DNA from 2 places in the Trichococcus sp. TS_SC_9 genome. Region 1 is predicted to be linked to the other one. Evidence: a T-box and tRNA genes for the amino acid it is inferred to sense, from the RefSeq annotation. Region 1 holds a T-box; the other holds one or more tRNA genes.
The links. The T-box of region 1 lies ahead of AC0J5I_RS14215 (valine--tRNA ligase). A T-box ahead of a tRNA ligase gene usually reads a tRNA of that ligase, here a tRNA-Val.

Region 1 (4,845 bases):
GTTCATTTCTGCGCGGACATTGCGGACGCCACGGATCAATTCGATCAGTTTTTCCATCGCTTCCTCAGCTGCTTCATCGATATAGCTGTCATCCGTTTCCGGATAGGCTGCCGTTACGATAGAATCGCCTTGATGCGGTACATTCTGCCAGATTTCTTCGGTGACGAACGGCATGACCGGATGCAATAAGCGCAAGACATTATCCAAAACATACGCCAAGATGCTGCGGGTTGTGCGTTTTGCCTCTTCATTTTCCCCTTGCAGAACTTCTTTGGACATTTCGATATACCAGTCACAGTAATCATCCCAGATGAAACGGTACAACAAACGACCTGCTTCACCGAATTCAAATTTCTCGAACAGATCCGTCACTTTTGTGATGGTCTTGTTCAGGCTGGAAAGAATCCATTTATCGGCGATTGTCTTTTCCCCTGAAATGTCGATGTCGTCGAAAGTCAGATCTTCCAAATTAAGGAGCACGTAACGGCTGGCATTCCAGATTTTGTTGATGAAGTTCCAGGATGCATCCATCTTCTCATAGCTGAAGCGCACATCCTGTCCAGGTGCGGAACCGTTGGCCAAGAACCAACGCAAAGCATCCGCTCCGTATTTTTCGACAACTTCCATCGGATCGATTCCGTTTCCGAGCGATTTGCTCATCTTGCGGCCTTGCTCATCACGGATCAGACCATGGATCAGCACATTCTCAAATGGACGCTTGTCGGTGAACTCCAGACTCTGGAAGATCATTCGGCTTACCCAGAAGAAGATGATGTCATAGCCGGTAACCAACGTGCTGGTAGGGAAATAACGTTTGAAATCTTCCGCATCTTCATCCGGCCAGCCCATCGTCGAGAACGGCCAAAGTGCTGAACTGAACCACGTATCCAGAACATCCTCATCCTGCGTCCAGTTTTCGCTGTCGCTCGGAGCTTCCATGCCTACGTACATTTCGCCGGTTTCCTTATGATACCAGGCCGGGATTTGATGTCCCCACCATAATTGGCGAGAAATGACCCAGTCATGGACGTTGCCCATCCAAGTCAGGAATGTATTCTCAAATCGTTCCGGATAGAAGGAAACTTTTTCTTCTGCCGATTGATTTTCCACAGCACGCTCAGCCAACGGTTGCATTTTGACGAACCATTGCGTCGAGATGCGCGGTTCCACAATAACGTTTGTGCGTTCTGAATGTCCGACACTGTGGGTCATTTCTTCAATTTTGACCAAATAGCCCAGTTCTTCCATATCTTTTATGATCGCTTTGCGCGCCGCAAAACGGTCCATTCCTGCATATTTTCCGGCTGCTTCGTTCATCGTCGCATCATCGTTCATGACGTTCACTTGCGGCAAATCATGGCGTAATCCGACTTCAAAGTCGTTCGGGTCATGAGCGGGTGTGATCTTAACGACACCAGTCCCGAAGTCCATCTCAACATAATCATCAGCGATGACCGGGATTTCCCGATTCACCAGCGGCAATGTCACGGTCTTGCCGATGAATTGCTGATATCTTTCATCTTCCGGATGAACCGCGATGGCAGTATCGCCCAACATGGTTTCGGGACGGGTAGTCGCCAACTCCAGGTAGCCTGAACCATCCGTCATCGGATAACGGAAGTGATAGAAGGCGCCCTGAACGTCCTTGTGGATGACTTCAATATCGGATAAGGCTGTTTTCGCTTTAGGGTCCCAGTTGATGATATAGGCGCCGCGGTAGATCAAGTCTTTTTCATACAATCCAACAAAAACTTTGCGTACTGCATCCGACAAACCTTCATCGAGCGTAAATCGCTCGCGGTCATAATCAACGGAAATGCCCATTTTTCCCCATTGTTCACGGATTACGCTAGCGTAATCCTCTTTCCATTCCCAAACCTTGTCGACAAAGGCTTCTCGGCCGAGGTCATAGCGGGTAAGGCCATCCTCGGCTAATTTTGCTTCAACCTTGGCTTGGGTGGCGATGCCGGCGTGGTCCATCCCAGGCAACCACAATGTATCGAATCCTTGCATGCGTTTTTGGCGAATCAACATATCCTGCAGCGTCACATCCCAGGCATGGCCCAAGTGCAGTCTGCCGGTTACGTTCGGAGGCGGAATCACGATCGAATACGGTTTTTTGCTTTTGTCGCCGCTCGGTTTGAACAGTCCCGCTTCCACCCATTTTTGATATTTTCCTGCTTCTACTTGCTGGGGTTGATACTTTGTCGGCATTGCGTCTGCTTTAGACATTCAGCCACTTCCTCTCTCTTTTTTACATCGATTTGTTGCGAAAAAAAAACGCCCTGCATACGAATATGCAGGACGATATGAATCGCGGTACCACCTAAATTACAGGAATCAGATCCCTGTCTCTCTTTTTGATAACGGAGAATACTCCGAGCTGCGCTACCCAGTCCACAGACCTTCACACAACTTGCTCACAAGCTACTTCACTTTCCTTCCCCAAAAAAGCTCTCACCAAACGCTTTTCTCTCTTATGTGGTTCCGGGTAAGCTACTCTTCTTGATCGACGCTTATATATACTTCACTAGTTTAGCACCTTTTGATTGAAATCTCAATGCGATTAAAGTAAATTTTTTGCTGCTGCCAATGCTGCCGCTTCATCCGGCTCTGTCGCGATTTCAGGGACGATCTCCATGTAGGAAAGGACGCCTCCTTTGTCGATGACGAATACGCTGCGGGCCAACTTGTTGCCTAATTTGGGCACTTTCAGTCCATAAGCTTCCCCAAACTCGCCTGCGTCGTCATGCAACATCTGCATATCGATGCCGTTTGCCGAGCACCAGTTGATCAATTCTTCTTTTGTATTTTTCGAAACCGACAACAACGTCAAGCCTTCGATGTTTGCTGCCGTCTCGTTGAATTTGCGTGTTTGTTTGTCGCAAACGCTCGTGTTGATGTCCGGGAATACGCTGATCAAGACAACCGAACCGCGCAAATCATCCAAAGATACCTTTTCGTCTTCTGTATTGTATAACGAAAATGCCGGTGCCTTCTCCCCAACTACGGGTTGACTCCCTAAAACTTCAACAATTTCACCTTTTAATGTCACTTGCATGAAAACATTCCCCCTTATCCGATAGTACTCTCATTATACAGATAAGTGGTGATTTATGGTAAGGATACGCTTTTGCCGGGCGGGTTACAGCAAATCCGAAAAGAGCGCCTCGTCTTGGCTGGCGGTATCCTCTCGGCCGGTTATGCTCGATATGACAATGCCTGCAACTGCGCGTGCCACGAGCGGCTCGACATCAAGGATCGCTTCAAATCGTCTGGCCTTATCCAAATGCGGTTTCGTTTTGGGTGACGGTGGCGCAAAAATCGTACAGCAGTCTTCGAACGGTTGCACCGACAGATCAAAGGTATCAATTTTTTGTGCCAAATCGATGATTTCCAATTTATCCATCGTTGCGACCGGACGAATGATCGGCGTCGTTGTGACATCATTGATGGCAATCATGCTCTCCAGCGTTTGGGAAGCGACTTGGGCCAAAGATTCCCCATTAAAGATGGCCAAACCTTTGCGTTCGGCTCTGATGGCATCGGTGATGCGCAGCATCATCCGGCGCGTGATCGTCATCAGATAATCCGCAGGAATCTTCTCTTTGATTTCTTCCTGAATCTCCGTGAACGGCACTTCGATGAACTGGATTTCACCGCCGAATTTAGTCAATTTAGCAGCCAGATCCTTGGCTTTCTGCAACGCTTGCGGACTTGTGTAAGGTGGGCTGTGGAAATGCACCGCCTCGATCTTCACGCCGCGCTTCATGGCAAGATAACCGGCTACCGGTGAATCGATGCCTCCGGAAAGCATCAGCATGCCTCTACCGCTGGAACCGACAGGCAATCCGCCAGCCCCCTGATAGGTTTGTGTACTCAGCATGATGCCGTTGGTTTTGATGTCTACGCGCACAAGGATGTCCGGCTGCTTCATCTTGACTGAAATACCGGGGAAAGCATCCAGGACAGTGGCCCCCAGCTCGGCATTCATGAAGGTCGTGTCATGCTCGTAGGCGTGATCCGCGCGACGCGTAGCTATCTTGAATGTCTTTGCGGCCGTCTCCATTTTGGCAAGCAACTCCACCAAAACCCGTTTCACTTCATCGAGATCACGCGAAACCAGATAGACCGGTGAATAGTTTTGGATACCGAACACATGCTGCAGGCGCTCGATAATGATTGCCTCGTCAGCTCCGTTCAGATCCAATAACATAGAATCGTGCTCGGGTTTGATTTTGATCTGCGGATGATCCTTTGTGACCATTCTGACGTTTTGCGCCAACTGTTGGACAAAACGTTTTTTGTTTTTCCCTTTGGTCGACAGTTCGCCAAAGCGGATTTGAATGTGTGTTTCCATTTATGTTCTCTTCCAATCTGTTAGTTATTCTATTGTATCTTTTTGAACTGTTGATGCAGCGTCCGGAAATGTTCTATGAAGGCTTGCGCTTCCGACTCCGTATTCTCGCCGGAAAGGCTTATCCTGACAGCACACTGGCTCCAGGAAAGCGGTACGCCCATTGAACCTAGTGTGTATGGCGTACCCTTCTTTCTGCTTGAGCAGGCGCTGGTGGTTGAAATGAAGATGCCTATGCTTTCGAAAGCATGGACCATCACTTCTCCCCTGACGCCTTTCATAGCAAAGCAGAGGATGTGGCCGGCGCCATCTTCAGGAGAAAAAATCCGGACATCCTTATATTCCGAAAGAGCGACAACTAATTTATCCCGAACCAACTGTTCTTGTTTTCGGCTGGACGCGCTGTTTTCAAGCGTCATACGCAAAGCTTTCGCCATCGCTGCAACTCCACCAACATTCTCTGTTGTGCTGCGCATGCCCGTTTCTTG
Region 2 (4,845 bases), 1.5 Mb from region 1:
CGGCCCCCTGCAGCAGCAGTACGTGCTGCGCCGGTATAAAGTCTTTCACTGGTGTATTTATCTTTAGCGGCATGCCGTAATGGTCACATGCAGCATAGAACGACTCCAGCTGATAATCCCGGTAACGTTTTTCCCAAAAAACGACTGCACCCTCTTCAAGTGAAAGTTCTTCATGGAGCACCCGCTTCTCATCGATCGTCAACGTTTCCCCCAAACCCTGGCAAGTTGCGCAAGCACCTTCTCGGGTATTGTAGGAAAAATGGGTGCGGGTCAGCTTCTCTATCCGCTGATCGCAGTGCGGGCAATACTGGAACACCCTGAAGTCATCGGCGCTCTTTTCGGTTTCCTCACGACAATCGGCCGAACTGATTTTCTTACCGCAAGCCGGGCAGTGTCTGGAACTTAGCTTCTCGAACAGCATTCGCAGATCGGTATAGATGTCCGTGACCGTCCCCACCGTCGAACGCGGATTTTTATTGTAGTCCTGTTGCTGAATTTGGATAGCGGGAGATACATTGCGGATCGCATCAATGTTCGGTTTGCGGATTCCTTGGTAGCCGATCGCTTCCAGATATTGGCGCTGGCATTCCTGATAGAGTACATCCATCGCCAGCGTCGTTTTCCCGGAACCGGATACCCCTGTAAGGACAATCCATTTATTCCGGGGCAAATCCACGGTGATGTTCTTCAGATTCCCTTCCTTTGCGCCGATGATGCTGATATGGTCCATGCATGCTCCCCGCTTCCTTTTGATTCTTCTGTTTCAATTATATGCCACTTGCTGCGTTTTTGTCCTGATTATGCGGGATGGATGCCCTGTTTTCTGTTATACTTCAAAAGAGACGACCGCGGCAATCAGGCGGCGAACAGAGTCAGGAGCGAACGATATGAAAAAAACAAACCAGCAAAGACCCATCAATAATAAACGCAATCGCCAGGACAAGGCGATAGAACCCCAAAAAAACCCATCCACCAAAGGGGTTACGCAATACCCAGTGACCGAACCAAGCGAATTGTTGCCCTTTTTGCTGCAGATCCTCAGCAAGCAAAGCCGCAATTCGGTCAAATCGATCCTTACCCGCGGACAAGTGACTGTCGACGGCAAGGCCATCACCAAACACAACCACCCATTGGAACCCGGACAGACTGTCGGCATTTTGGCAAATAAGGAAGCCATCAAAAAAACGTCCCTGTCCGGCCTCAAGATCCTGTTTGAGGACGAATCGATCATTGTGATCAATAAGGATGCCGGCCTGTTGTCGATGGCAACCGACGATCCAAAAGAACCGACCGCTTACCGCCAATTGAGCCACTACGTCAAAGAAGACAACAAAGCGAACCGGATATTTGTCGTGCATCGCCTGGACCGGGATACCTCCGGCGTCATGCTTTTCGCAAAATCCGAAGAGCTGAAAGAGAAGTTGCAAAATGGTTGGAAGGAACTCGTCAAAGAACGCATCTATACCGCTCTTGTCGAGGGCGAGATCAAGAATGAGTCCGGCACCATCTCCTCATGGCTGACCGAGAGCAAAGCCATGAAGGTCCATTCCAGTCCGAAAGACAACGGCGGCCAACATGCCGTGACCCATTACCGCAAGATCCGAGCAAACAAAGAATATTCGCTCTTGGAGGTGCAATTGGAGACCGGCCGGAAGAATCAGATCCGCGTCCACATGGAATCCTTGGGCCATCCGGTTGCCGGAGACAAGAAGTACGGTGCTCACACCAATCCCATGAAACGTTTGGGGCTGCACGCTACCACACTAGCATTCCTCCATCCTGCAACCGGCGAACTCGTCCGCTTCAGCGCGCCGGTGCCGAAAGCTTTCCTGTTGTATTCGAAATGACAAAAAACATGATTCCCCGCAAAGGCGAATCATGTTTTTTATTTATTGCGGACTCGATGCATCTGAAATAAATCGCCAAAAGCGGTTTGGCGGGCTAAAATACAGCCTATCCGCGGTAGCGCAGCGCCAAGCCTTTCAGGAAATTCCGTGCATAACGGTCGCCGCAAGGTTTGTAATTGCGGTGCCCTTCTTTGCGGAGGACCGCGCTCAATTCGCTTTTCGACACGGTGACGCCTGCCGATTCCAGGATTTCAAGCATATCTTCGTTTGTCAAAGTCAGCGCAATTTTTACTTTCTTCAGCAACATATTGTTGACGTTCCCATTGTTCAATAAAAATTCTGGCTTTGGTTCCGGTTCGCCGGGCTTCGCTTGCGGTTTGCCGCGTTGGGAAGTGATGAGTCCGTTCAAGAACGATTCCAGTGTCGCATTGTCGCAAGCCAGTTGATCGTCATCCGATGGAGCGGCAGCCCCAACAGCATTCGTTGCTTCATCCTTTTTTGGATTTTTGAGCATTTTCTGCACTGCTTCCTTCGTCAATTCAAGTCCGCCCAAGCGTAACACTTCGACCATATCCGCATCCTTGATGTCCAGCGCATAGCGCAAGCGGATCAATATATCATTGTTGTCCATAATTAGCCTCCAAATTTTCCTTTTCAATTATCCTTTTCCAGTATACCCTGTTGTCCTATGGAATGCATGCCTTATTCGTTTCTCTTTTTTTAAATTTCCCTCTTCACTTATCACGCAAATATGTTATAATCAAATATGCGAGCAGGTGATTCATCTGGTTATCGGTTCCTTAGCTCAGCGGGAGAGCACTACCTTGACATGGTAGGGGTCGCTGGTTCAATCCCAGTAGGGACCATCAAGATTCAGCACATAATAGTAAATAAAGGGGATGTCTCTTAAATAGAGGCATCCCCTTTTGCGCGTGGACATGGATAATTGGTCGATCTTCATCTTTTTCGTCCGGTGGCAGCTCAGGAAGATGAATAGTTTTCCGATATTCATCTTTTTTCGCACCCCAACATCCGAAACCATGAATACTTGGCCTTTATTCATGTTTCGTCCATCATTCGGCCGCTTCCGGAGCCTCGCTCATTGTTGCGTCCAAAAGATATTCACCTTTGCTGCTGTTCCCTTCGGTGGAGAAACGCGCATCGAGATCATTGAAATGCCACCATTCCGAAGCCAACGGTGTCAATCCGGCGTCCGTGCAGTAGCGCTGCAGGAGGATGGCTGCCTCATTCATCGTATCCGCCAAAGTGGCTTGGAGCCACGCGGTCGGCGAACTGGATTTTACCGGTCCGGTGAACGTAGCCGAAGCCATGCTCAATTCATGGATGGTTGTCGGCATCGTGTATTCCGTGTAGCCCGTAATGGCGGTCGCGGCATAGTCACCGACGAGGATTACCTGCTGTTCCGTTATTTTCGCAAGTGTGACATCGATGGCATAACCCATCTGATGATTCGAAACGTTTGTCGCGATGAACCAGTTGGCGTCCCAAGGATAGGTGTTGATACCCGCCATCACTTCCGGATCGGCCGCAGCCAGATTCGTCAAAGCATCCACCGTCATCTTCTGGGCGGAAAATGGACGATACCCTTCATAGATGACCAAGGAATTCCCTTCAGCCAAGGCGGCTTGTTGCGCTGAATTGATTTTCTTTGACATGCTGTAGAGCACCGGCACGATATCGGATACTTTGCCCAGACGCATATTGTATGCTTTCCCGTCATAAAGCGCCTGACCGGTTATGCCAGGGATCACTTTTCCGGAAGAAACGAACTTGGATGCGTACGTGTTGGTGTTGTTATAGATGATGGAAGGGATCACGTCCGGAAGGTTGATGAAACAATAAAGATGTTGCACCCAGCCTGACTCGGTTTCGGTCTGGACATACCACCAATCGCCCTCTTCCTCCACCACTTCAAAAACGGTTCCCGCTTCCAAAATCGCGATCGACTCGGACCCGGCATCAGCAGTCGCTTTCAGATCCATCAGTACCGAGGCATAGCCGGTCGCCCCGTTAACAGGAAGTTCCAGGTCCCCTTCATACACCAACGGCTCCGGCTCTTCCGGATGGACCACCGCTGTTTCCTCTTCATTCGAGGTTTCACCCGAACCCGCCTCTTCTGAAGTCACCGCTTCGACAGCCGAACTCGTCGAAGCGCTCTCCGACTCCTCCGTTTCTGTCTGTTCATTCGAGCCGGAGCAAGCGGACAGCACCGCACCCGTCAGGATGCCGATGAAAGCGTGGCGCCAATTTTTGTTGATTCTCATTTATATTCATTCCTCCATTACGCGGATACGATCATTTTCACCAGTTCCAACAGCAACAGATGGAACGGATAGAAAGCATAGAAGCCCCATTTCATCACATTGGATTTCTTTCCTTGACGGCCTTTGTAGAACAGCAGCAGTGGGATGGCCAGAAAAATGCCGACCTGGTAGGATTGCGTCCAACCGCTTTCGCTGATGGAAGGGATGATGTGGAACAGAATTCCTATGATGGCAAAGCTCAGCAGCTGTTTGTCGATTTGTCCCCTGAACAATCCGAAGAACAGGATCCATAAGACCGCTACATAATTCCAATCAGCCGGGACCGCCAACAGACAGCACAGCAAAACGATTGTTGATCTAAGCGGAAGAGACCAGTCCTCCCGTTTTGCCGCTGCCAATGCCACCAACCCGAGCGCCAAGCCCCAAATGACGCTTGTGGCTTGCCACCATGGGAGCCCAAAATACCAGACATACGGAAAATGCGAAACTGCGGCAAACAACATCAACCGCACGATATATTTTTTCAGATTGGATGTGTAATGGTACCCTTCCGCAATCATATAGCACATGATCGGTGCGGCAATCCGTCCTGCTATCCGCAGCGCCACGCCTTCAAGGCTGTCCTGCGACACAAATACCGCAAAGATATGATCGAAAAACATTGCGAATATGGCAAGGTTCTTCAATGTATAGGATGATAGGTCTTTTTGAAT

Region 2: it encodes a tRNA-Val, which carries the amino acid that the T-box ahead of AC0J5I_RS14215 (valine--tRNA ligase) is inferred to sense. The anticodon was not compared.

The regions. Positions count from the first base shown of each region.
Region 1 is NZ_CM149591.1:2,936,486-2,941,330, forward strand. It holds gene AC0J5I_RS14215 (valine--tRNA ligase) at 1-2,232, opposite strand, end outside; T-box leader at 2,298-2,522, opposite strand; gene tpx (thiol peroxidase) at 2,567-3,061, opposite strand; gene thiI (tRNA uracil 4-sulfurtransferase ThiI) at 3,146-4,360, opposite strand; gene AC0J5I_RS14230 (cysteine desulfurase family protein) at 4,390-4,845, opposite strand, start outside.
Region 2 is NZ_CM149591.1:1,402,589-1,407,433, reverse strand. It holds gene AC0J5I_RS06875 (ATP-binding cassette domain-containing protein) at 1-730, opposite strand, end outside; gene AC0J5I_RS06870 (RluA family pseudouridine synthase) at 888-1,847, shown strand; gene AC0J5I_RS06865 (YehS family protein) at 1,954-2,478, opposite strand; tRNA gene AC0J5I_RS06860 (tRNA-Val) at 2,642-2,713, shown strand; gene AC0J5I_RS06855 (hypothetical protein) at 2,695-2,910, opposite strand; gene AC0J5I_RS06850 (SH3 domain-containing protein) at 2,921-4,132, opposite strand; gene AC0J5I_RS06845 (TraX family protein) at 4,150-4,845, opposite strand, start outside.